3 regions of the Kribbella voronezhensis genome follow, and region 2 is predicted to be linked to each of the others. Evidence: riboswitches for the same ligand, from Rfam matches in the RefSeq annotation. Region 2 holds a riboswitch; each other region holds the start of a gene.

Region 1 (3,264 bases), on a different contig from region 2:
CTTACCGTACTGACATGGCGGACCCAAACGCTGTAACGAATCAGGCTCCCCCACTCCAGGGGGTGAACTTCTTCACGTCCGACACCGGTCTCGGTGACGCTCTGCGTCCGTACGCCGACCTTTCCGCTGATCCCGGGCTGACCGAGATCGGCGAGCTCGCGGGAACGCAGGAAGCGCTCTCTCATGCTCTCCCGGCGAATCAGAACTCCCCGGCCCTGCGCACCCACGACCGGTACGGGAACCGCATCGACGAGGTCGAGTTCCATCCGTCCTGGCACTGGCTGATGGAGAAGGCCGTCGGCTTCGGACTCCAGGCCGCGCCCTGGACCAGCGAACGCCCGGCACCACATCTCACCCGCGCAGCCGGCTTCTACGTCTGGTCCCAGGTCGAGCCCGGCCACGGCTGTCCGATCTCGATGACCTACGCCGCAGTACCGGCTCTCAAGGCCGACGCCGACCTCGCCGCCGAATGGGTGCCCGGACTGTCCAGTACTGCGTACGACCCGCGGCGGCTGAGGTCCGCCGACAAGGCGGGCGTGCTGGCCGGGATGGGGATGACCGAGAAGCAGGGCGGCTCCGACGTCCGCGCCAACCTCACTACCGCCACGCCTTCGGGAAGCGGGACCGAGTACCTGTTGAACGGGCACAAGTGGTTCTGCTCGGCACCGCAGGTGGACGTGTTCCTCGTCCTCGCCCAGGCGCCGGAAGGCCTGACCTGCTTCGTCGTACCGCGCGTCCTTGCCGACGGCAACCGGAACACGTTTGCCTTGCAGCGCCTGAAGGACAAGCTCGGCAACCGGTCGAACGCGTCCAGCGAGGTCGAGTTCCACAACACGATCGGCTACCGCCTCGGCGACGAGGGCGCCGGCGTCCGGACGATCATCGAGATGGTCGCCGCCACCCGCCTCGACTGCGTCCTCGGGTCGGCGGCGTTGATGCGGCGCGCGCTCGTCGAGGCGACCTGGCACACGTCGTACCGGAGTGCGTTCGGCGGGTTGCTGCGGGACAAGCCCGCGATGCAGAACGTGCTGGCGGATCTGGCGCTCGAGAGCGAAGCAGCAACCGCTCTCTCGATGCGTCTCGCGGCTGCGGTGGACGCCTCGATCGCGGGTGACGAACAGGCCGCGGCGTTCCGGCGGATCGCGCTCCCGTTGGCGAAGTTCTGGGTCTGCAAGCGGACGTCGTTCACCGTCGCGGAAGCCCTGGAATGCCTCGGCGGCAACGGTTATGTCGAGGAGTCCGGTCTGCCGCTGCTGTTCCGCGAGTCCCCGCTGAACTCGATCTGGGAGGGCTCCGGCACAGTCAACGCCCTCGACGTACTCCGCGCGCTCCGGCGCCCCGAATCCCTCGAGGCCTGGCTCACCGAGGTCGGTCTCGCCCGCGGTGCCGACCACCGCCTCGACGCGGCCGTGACCGACGTACTGGAAGCGCTCTCTGATCTGGAGAACGCCGAAGCAGGCGCGCGCCGCCTGGCCGCCCGGATGGCGGTCTGCCTGCAGGCATCGCTCCTGGTCCGTCACTCGACACCTGACGTCGCAGATGCCTTCGTGGCGTCCCGCCTGGCCGGCGATTGGGCCGGCGTCTTGGGCACCCTCCCCCGCACCACGCCGTTCGGTCCGATCCTCGACCGCATCCTCTGACAACGCCATCACACGCTAGGGTTACCGACGTCGCGACTGGCGCTGAGGTGGGATCGACCACCGGGGAGCGAAAAGACGCCGGCACCGTGCGCCTGGGTGCCGCGACCGAGTGCAACCTCAGGAGAGAGACGAAGATGACTCAACCCTTCGACGCCGCTGCCGCGTCGGCCGCGTACAACAACGCACTTGCGGTGATCGGCGCGGTGGAACCCACCATCGCCGGCGCGATCAAGGCCGAACTGGCCGACCAGCGGTCCTCGCTGAAGCTGATCGCGAGTGAGAACTACGCCTCCCCGGCGACGCTGCTGACGATGGGCAACTGGCTGTCCGACAAGTACGCCGAGGGCACCATCGGGCACCGGTTCTACGCCGGCTGCCAGAACGTCGACACCGTCGAGCAGGCCGCCGCGGATCACGCGAAAGCGCTCTTCGACGCGCCGCACGCCTACGTCCAGCCGCACTCCGGCATCGACGCGAACCTGGTCGCCTTCTGGGCGATCCTGGCCAACCGGATCGAGTCCCCGGCGCTGGCCGAGGCGGGCGCCAAGCACGTCAACGACCTGTCCGACGAGGACTGGGCCAAGCTGCGCAAGGCGCTCGGCGACCAGAAGATGCTCGGCATGTCGCTGGACGCCGGCGGCCACCTGACGCACGGCTTCCGGCCGAACATCTCCGGCAAGATGTTCCACCAGAGCTCGTACGGCACCGACCCGGAGACGGGCCTGCTCGACTACGACAAGGTCGCCGCGACCGCTCGCGAGTTCAAGCCGCTGATCCTGATCGCCGGCTACTCGGCGTACCCGCGCAAGGTCGACTTCGCCAAGATGCGCGAGATCGCGGACGAGGTCGGCGCCACCTTGATGGTCGACATGGCGCACTTCGCCGGACTCGTCGCCGGCAAGGTCTTCACCGGCGACTTCGACCCGGTCCCGCACGCGCACGTCACCACGACCACCACGCACAAGTCGCTGCGCGGTCCCCGTGGCGGCATGGTGCTCTGCCAGCCGGAGTACGCCGACGCGGTCGACCGTGGCTGCCCGATGGTGCTCGGCGGCCCGCTCAGCCAGACGATGGCCGCGAAGGCCGTCGCGCTCGCCGAGGCGCGCCAGCCCGAGTTCAAGACCTACGCGCAGAACGTCGCGGACAACGCGGTCGGCCTGGCCGAGGGCCTGATGAAGCGTGGCGTCAAGCTCGTCACGGACGGCACCGAGAACCACCTGGTGCTGCTCGACGTCTCGTCGTACGGGATCACCGGCCGGCAGGCCGAATCGGCGCTGCTCGACGCCGGCATCGTGACCAACCGCAACGCGGTCCCCCGCGATCCGAACGGCGCTTGGTACACCTCCGGCGTCCGGATCGGCACGCCGGCGCTCACCACCCGCGGGTTCGGCCTGGACGAGTTCGACCGCGTCGCGGAGCTGATGGTCGACGTGCTGTCCAGCGTCACTCCGACCACGACCTCGGCCGGGGCGCCCTCGAAGGCGAAGTACGTGCTCGCCGACGGCGTCGCCGACAAGGTCCGAGCTGCATCGGCGGAACTGCTCGACAAGCACCCGCTCTACCCAGGTCTCGAACTCAGCTGACCTGACAGCGGCGCCCGTACCGGTTGAAGCCGGTGCGGGCG
Region 2 (3,264 bases):
CTTCTCGAATTCCTGGGTCTGAGAGAGCTGTACGGAGGGCGCGGTCGGGGTCTGGGTTGTGGAGGGTGGACCGACGGGCGGTTAGCTTTCCGGATGGGATCTGAGGAGTTGGCCAAGCACTTGATCGACAGCAATCGGTACATGGTTCTCGGGACTGTGGATCCGGACGGGCGTCCACGGGTGTCGCCGGTGTACTTCGCGCCGGACGGCTACTCGTTGATGTACTGGGTGTCGTCGGTCGAGTCGCATCACTCGCGGAACATCGCCGAGCGGCCAGAGGTCAGCATGGTGGTGTTCGACTCGGCCGCGGAGATCGGGCGTGGGCAGGCGGTCTATTTGATCGCCCGCGCCGAGGTGGTCCCGGACGAGGAGTTGGAGAGCTGTCTCGACACCGTGACCTGGACACGGTTCCCGGGACTCAGGCAGTTCGACGCCGCGGAGCTCCGTGAACCGGAGCTGTGGCGGCTGTACCGGGCGCAGGTCAGCGAGCACTCGATCCACGTCCCCGGCCGAGACCCGGAGTACGGCACAGGCACCGACCGGCGAATGACAGTGACCCTCGATTAGACAGCGCGCGGCGGGGTGGGCCTCGGCTGCGTTCCTTCGAACGTGCGGTTCGATGACTTGTTGATACGCGTGGCCATCTGAGTTGGAGAGCGGTTTGTCGGATTGAAGTTGAGGCGTTCGTAGTGGGGATGAGGGCGCCGACGAGAGCGTCCACCGAGATCAGGAGAAACACCATCATGAGTGTCAGCTACACGTTCGACATCTTTTCCAGCCTCGACGGCTACTCCAACAGCAAGACATTCGGTGGGTACTTCGGCAAGCAGGGTCCGGAGCTGCTCGAACACCGCTTCAACCAGTACGGCGAACAGCAGCGGCTCGTTCTCGGAGCCAACACCTACCGGGGAATGTCGTCGATGCTCGCCTCGGCCTCCGCGGACTCCGAGGTGTGGGATCCGTGGGTCACCCGGATGCGGAACCTGCCGACGACGGTGGTGTCGAACACCCTCGACGCACCGCTCGACTGGGACGCGACCATCCTGAACGGTGACGCCGTCGAGGCCATCGCCCGGCTCAAGAAGGAGTCCGACGTGCCGCTGCGCTCGCACGGCAGCCTGACGCTGAACCGCGCCCTGCTCGCCGCGGGACTGGTCGACCGCGTACAGGTCACGCTCTTTCCCGTGATCACCGGTCACAGCGGCTTGGGCCGGATCTTCGACGACGCGGCCGCCTTCGACCTGGAACTGATCGAGACACGCACCCTCGACAACCACACCCAAGAACTCATCTACCGGCCCACCCTGCACCCCTGAGCCCGCAGCCCGATCGGTTAGGGTCGCGAGAGTCGTGACTGGCGAGGGTGGAGGACCACCGGGGAGCGACCTGATTCCGTGTGAGCGTCGACCGCCTGGGCGCTTCCTTGGTTGGTGACGAGGAGGCCCCGACATGGAATTGCGGTATGGAATCAACCCCGGGCAGGACGCGAGTGCGGTGCCGGTGGTGGCTGGTGAGTGGCCGATGCGAGTGGTGCACGGGGAGCCGTCGTTCATCAACCTGCTTGATGCGTTGAACAGTTGGCAGTTGGTGCGGGAAGCGAGTCAGAGCCTGGGGAAGCCGGCGGCGGCGTCCTTCAAGCACGTGTCTCCTGCCGGCGCGGCTGTTGCGGGACCTGTCGATGAGGTTGCCGCTGGACTGTACGGCGTGGACAGCGGCAGCGTCGGTGAGCTCACCAGTGCGTACCTTCGCGCCCGGGATGCCGACCCGAAGTCGTCGTACGGGGACTTCGCCGCGGTGTCGCATCCGGTGGATGGTGAGCTGGCCGAGGTGTTGGGCGGGCTCGTGTGCGACGGCATCATCGCGCCCGGGTACGAGCCGGGCACGGTCGAGCGGCTCGGCAGGAAGAAGAAGGGGCGATTCTTGGTCATCGAGGCTGACCAGGAGTACGTGCCGCCGCGAGAAGAGGCGCGTGAGGTGTACGGCGTACGCCTGACCCAGGAGCGATCTCAGCTCCCCCAGCTCGTGGCCAACCAGATGTCTCAAGGGGCCGTGCACGATCTCCAGTTGGGGATGGCGGTCTCGCGGTTCACGCAGTCCAACTCGGTTTGCTATGTGCGCGGCGGCATGACGATCGGGATCGGTGCCGGGCAGCAGTCGCGAGTGGACTGCACTCGGTTGGCCGGAGCGAAGGCCGACATCTGGTGGCTCAGGCGGCATCCGGCGATCCGCGGCCTGGTGTTCCGGGACGACCTGAAGCGGCAGGAGCGGATCAACTGGCAGATCCGGTGGTGCGAAGGCGACCTCACGACCCAGGAGATCGAGCGGCTCAAGCTGGACCTGGTCGAGCCGCCGCAAGAAGTCGAGCGCGCGGAGTGGCTGCAGAAGCTCGATGACGTCGCCTTCGTGTCCGACGGAGCCTTGCCGTTCCGGGACAACGTCGATCACGCACAGCGGCACGGGGTTCGGTACATCGCCGAGCCGGGTGGATCGATCCGGTCGGACGAGGTGGCGCAGGCGTGCGCGGAGTACGGGATCACGCTCACCCACACCACCGGCAGACTGTTCCACCACTGACGCGGAGTGCTGCTCAGCGATTAGGGCAAAGCGCACCCCGGAGCGCAGACGCGCCCGGGGTGCGGAAGTCAGCGACCGAAGTCGGAGTCCTTGGGGACTTCCAGGTCGGACTTGGCGAGCTCTTCGATGTTGACGTCGCGGAAGGTGACCACCTTCGCGTTCTTGACGAACCGGGCCGACCGGTAGACGTCCCAGACCCAGGCGTCGGCCATGGTCACCTCGAAGTACACGTCACCGCCTTCGGTGCGGACCTTCAGGTCGACCGCGTTGCACAGATAGAAGCGTCGTTCGGTCTCCACGACGTACTTGAAGATCCCGACGACGTCCTTGTACTCCCGATAGAGCTGCAGCTCCATATCGGTCTCGTACTTCTCGAGGTCGTCAGCGCTCACGCCTTCACCTCGCTACGCTCGCTCATCGGCTCTCCACTCCGGTGGGACTGGTCACATTCTGTCCCATATCGGGCCGCAGACTGCGGCGGACATTCTCGAACCGCCGTCGATGTTGTGGACACGGGCCGTATTGGTCCAGTGCCGCCTGGTGTTCGGGGGTGCAGTAGCCCTTGTGGACGGCGAAGTCGTACTGCGGGTACACCTCGTGCCAGTGCTCCATGATCCGGTCCCGGGTCACCTTCGCGATCACCGAGGCGGCCGCGATGCAGGCGGCCACCCGGTCACCCTTCCAGATCGC
Region 3 (3,264 bases), on a different contig from region 2:
CGCGGCGCAGGCGGCCGCCCCTGAGCTCGGACCTGCCACGGCGGCGAGTGCTGCTGATCTCGCCGGGGGAGCTGCTTCGCCGGTTCCGCGTGCTGCCGATCCCGAGCCGTGGGTGTTGCTGGAGGAGAAGCCGGGGTACGACGGGTTCCTCACCGTCAAGCGCCGGCGTTATCGCCTGCCGGACGGCCGGGAAGTGGACTGGGACGTGTTCGGTCCGGAGCTCGATTCCGGGTTCAGTTCGGGTGTGACCGTGCTGCCGCTGACGCCGGAGGGCCGGATCGTCACGATCCGGATGTTCCGCGCCGGCCCGGATCAGGTCGTCACCAACCTGCCCGGTGGTCTGGTGGATCCGGGCGAGGAGCCGGCGGACGGCGGTCGCCGCGAGCTGGAAGAGGAGACCGGCTACACCTGCGAGTCCATCGAGGTGGTCGGCTGGATCTGGGCAGCCTCCTCATCGGTCTTCCGCAAGTACGTCGCGATCGCCCGCGGCTGCCGTCCGGACGGCCAACAACACCTGGACGAGACCGAGGATTGCGTCCCCGTCGAGCTCACCGTCGAAGAGTTCCGCGCCGAACTCCGCACCCCCGGCCAGATGACCGGCACGGATGCCGCCTATGTCGCTCTGGACCACGCCGGCCTGCTCTGAGCGGTCCGGCGTAATACCTCGCTCTGGACCACGCCGGCCTGCTCTGAGCCGTCCGGCGTAATACCTCGCCCGTCCGAGCCATGCCAGCGTTATTGCGTTGTGTGATCGTCTGATCGCGCTCTAGCGTGCGCGGATGACTGATGACCCGTTCGGCGACGAGCAACTGGTCGAGTTGTACGACCTCGACAACCCGTCCGGCATCGACCACGACTTCTTCCGCGCCCTCGCCGACGAACTCGAAGCGACGAAGATCATCGACTTCGGCTGCGGCACCGGCCTGCTGACCCGCACGCTTGCAAAGCCAGGTCGCAAAGTCATCGGCATCGACCCGAGCAAGACCATGCTCGACTACGCCCGCAGACAACCCGGCGCCGACACCGTCACCTGGATCGACGGTGACCTGACCGCGGTCGAGCAGTCCGGCGACGCCGATCTGGTGCTGAGCAGCGGCAACACGATGATGTACGTGAGCGGCCTCCCCGCCGCCCTGAGCGCCCTCCGTGGAGCCCTCAAACCAGGTGGCGTCATCAGCTTCGAGAGTCGCAACCCCACCACGCGCGCCTGGGAGCAGTGGACCCGCGAAGCGACGTACGGCGAACGTGACACGTCGGCCGGTCGTCTTCGCGAGTGGATCGAGGTCATCGACGTCGACCAGGGCCGGGTGGTATTCGACGCGCACAACGTCTTCGACGACGGCCGCGACGCCGTGTTCAGGAACGTGCTGTATTTCCGGACGGTCGAAGAGCTCACCACCGCCCTCGAAGAAGCGGGCTTCGGCGGGATCGAGGTACGCGGAGGCTGGCGTGGTGAGGCAGTGACGGACGCGTCTCGCTTGCTCGTGTTCCGGGCTGCCGGGAGCTGACACCGGCAGCGCCGCCGGGGGAGGACCGCTAAACTCGGTGCCGGACCGCTACTGGCGTTGAGGTGGAAGACCACCGGGGAACGGTCCGTCGGCCTCGCCGACCTGAAGCCGCGCGCCTGGGCACCCGACCTGTTCGTCGACGCCCGAAGGAGCGCGCATGACCTCGACCGGAACCACTGCCCAGCTGATGATCGGCACCGACCTCGCCGCCGAGATGGTGGCCAAGGCGGCCGAGCGGGCCAAGAAGCTGCAGGACGAGACCGGCGTACAGCCTTGCCTCGCGACCGTTCTGGTCGGCGACGACCTGGCCTCGGCCACCTACGTCCGGATGAAGCAGAACCGCAGCAAGAAGGCCGGCATCGGCTCGCGCAGCGTCGTCCTGCCCGCCGAGACCACCACCGAGGAACTCGTCGCCGAGCTGACCAAGTTGTCCGAAGACCCCGAGGTGCACGGGATCCTGCTGCAGCACCCGGTGCCGGCGCAGATCGACGAGCGGGCCGCGTTCGAGGCGATCGACCCGGCCAAGGACGTCGACGGCGTCACCATGCACGCGTTCGCGGCGATGGCGTTCGGCGAACCGGGCTTCCGGTCCTGTACGCCGGGCGGCATCCTGCGCCTGCTCGAGGCGTACGACGTACCGCTGGAAGGCGCGCACGCCGTCGTCATCGGCCGCAGCCCGATCCTCGGCAAGCCGGTCGGAATGTTGCTGCTGGCATCGAACGCGACCGTCACCTACACGCACTCCAGGACCCGTGATCTGGCGGACATCGTGCGCACCGCCGACATCGTCGTGGCCGCCGTCGGCAAGGCGAACTTCGTCCGGGGCGACTGGCTGAAGCCGGGCGCGGTCGTGATCGATGCCGGATACAACGAAGGCAACGTCGGCGACGTGCACTTCGAGGAGGCCGCTCAGGTGGCGAGCCTGATCACCCCGGTACCGGGCGGCGTCGGCCCGATGACGATCTCACTGCTGCTCGAGCAGACTGTCGACGCCGCCGAACGGCTGCGGTAGGGGCAGAATGCGAGACGACCGGGCACCCGGGCGGGGAACTGGCTAGGGTTGTTGTCGGCAAATGGCCGCGAACGAGGAGGCAGGCACTGTGGCGGTACGGGCGATCCGGGGAGCCACCCAGCTCGAGAAGGACGAGCGCGAGCACTTGCTCGAGCGGTCCGCCGAGCTGGTCCGGGCAGTGCTGGAAGCCAACGATCTGGAGTCCGAGGACCTGATCAGCATCCTCTTCACGGTCACGCCGGACCTGCACTCGGAGTTCCCCGCGGTGGCCGGCCGGCAGATCGGGCTGACCGACGTACCGCTGATGTGCATGCAGGAGATCGACGTGCCGCACGCGCTGCCGCGGGTGGTCCGGATGATGGTGCACGCCGAGTCGCCGCGGTCGCGGGAGAAGATCCAGCACGTCTACCTGCACGGCGCCACCAGCCTCCGTCCCGACCTCACGGGTGCGCAGTGACCGAGCTGCGCGGACCGGTCCGGATCGTCGGCACCGGACTGATCGGTACGTCGATCGGCCTCGCACTCGCGCGGCTCGGCGTCGTCGTGGAGCTGGTCGACGCCGATCCCGACAACGCGCTGATGGCCGAGCGGATCGGTGCCGGTTCGCGGCTGGTCCAGCTCGAGCCGCAGCTCGTGGTCGTCGCCGTACCGCCGGACCACGTGGGCGCGGTGGTCGCCGAGCAGCTCAAGCAGACCGACGCGATCGTCACCGACGCGGCCAGCGTGAAGTCGAAGCCGCTGGCC

What was found. Region 2 has a riboswitch for ZMP and ZTP ahead of EV138_RS36740 (phosphoribosylaminoimidazolecarboxamide formyltransferase). Riboswitches for the same ligand answer to the same signal wherever they lie in the genome.
Region 1: it holds a riboswitch for ZMP and ZTP, as region 2 does, so the genes downstream of both, EV138_RS34600 (glycine hydroxymethyltransferase) here and EV138_RS36740 (phosphoribosylaminoimidazolecarboxamide formyltransferase) in region 2, are expected to answer to the same signal.
Region 3: it holds a riboswitch for ZMP and ZTP, as region 2 does, so the genes downstream of both, EV138_RS32290 (bifunctional 5,10-methylenetetrahydrofolate dehydrogenase/5,10-methenyltetrahydrofolate cyclohydrolase) here and EV138_RS36740 (phosphoribosylaminoimidazolecarboxamide formyltransferase) in region 2, are expected to answer to the same signal.

Annotation. Positions count from the first base shown of each region.
Region 1 is NZ_SOCE01000002.1:1,589,284-1,592,547, forward strand. Features, by position in the region: gene EV138_RS34595 (acyl-CoA dehydrogenase family protein) at 15-1,640, shown strand; ZMP/ZTP riboswitch at 1,663-1,745, shown strand; gene EV138_RS34600 (glycine hydroxymethyltransferase) at 1,733-3,223, shown strand.
Region 2 is NZ_SOCE01000003.1:437,701-440,964, reverse strand. Features, by position in the region: gene EV138_RS36750 (pyridoxamine 5'-phosphate oxidase family protein) at 94-567, shown strand; gene EV138_RS36745 (dihydrofolate reductase family protein) at 744-1,316, shown strand; ZMP/ZTP riboswitch at 1,341-1,424, shown strand; gene EV138_RS36740 (phosphoribosylaminoimidazolecarboxamide formyltransferase) at 1,450-2,574, shown strand; gene EV138_RS36735 (DUF2469 domain-containing protein) at 2,643-2,966, opposite strand; gene EV138_RS36730 (ribonuclease HII) at 2,989-3,264, opposite strand, start outside.
Region 3 is NZ_SOCE01000002.1:1,089,341-1,092,604, forward strand. Features, by position in the region: gene EV138_RS37510 (NUDIX hydrolase) at 113-646, shown strand; gene EV138_RS32285 (class I SAM-dependent methyltransferase) at 780-1,508, shown strand; ZMP/ZTP riboswitch at 1,546-1,637, shown strand; gene EV138_RS32290 (bifunctional 5,10-methylenetetrahydrofolate dehydrogenase/5,10-methenyltetrahydrofolate cyclohydrolase) at 1,666-2,520, shown strand; gene aroH (chorismate mutase) at 2,582-2,977, shown strand; gene EV138_RS32300 (prephenate dehydrogenase) at 2,974-3,264, shown strand, end outside.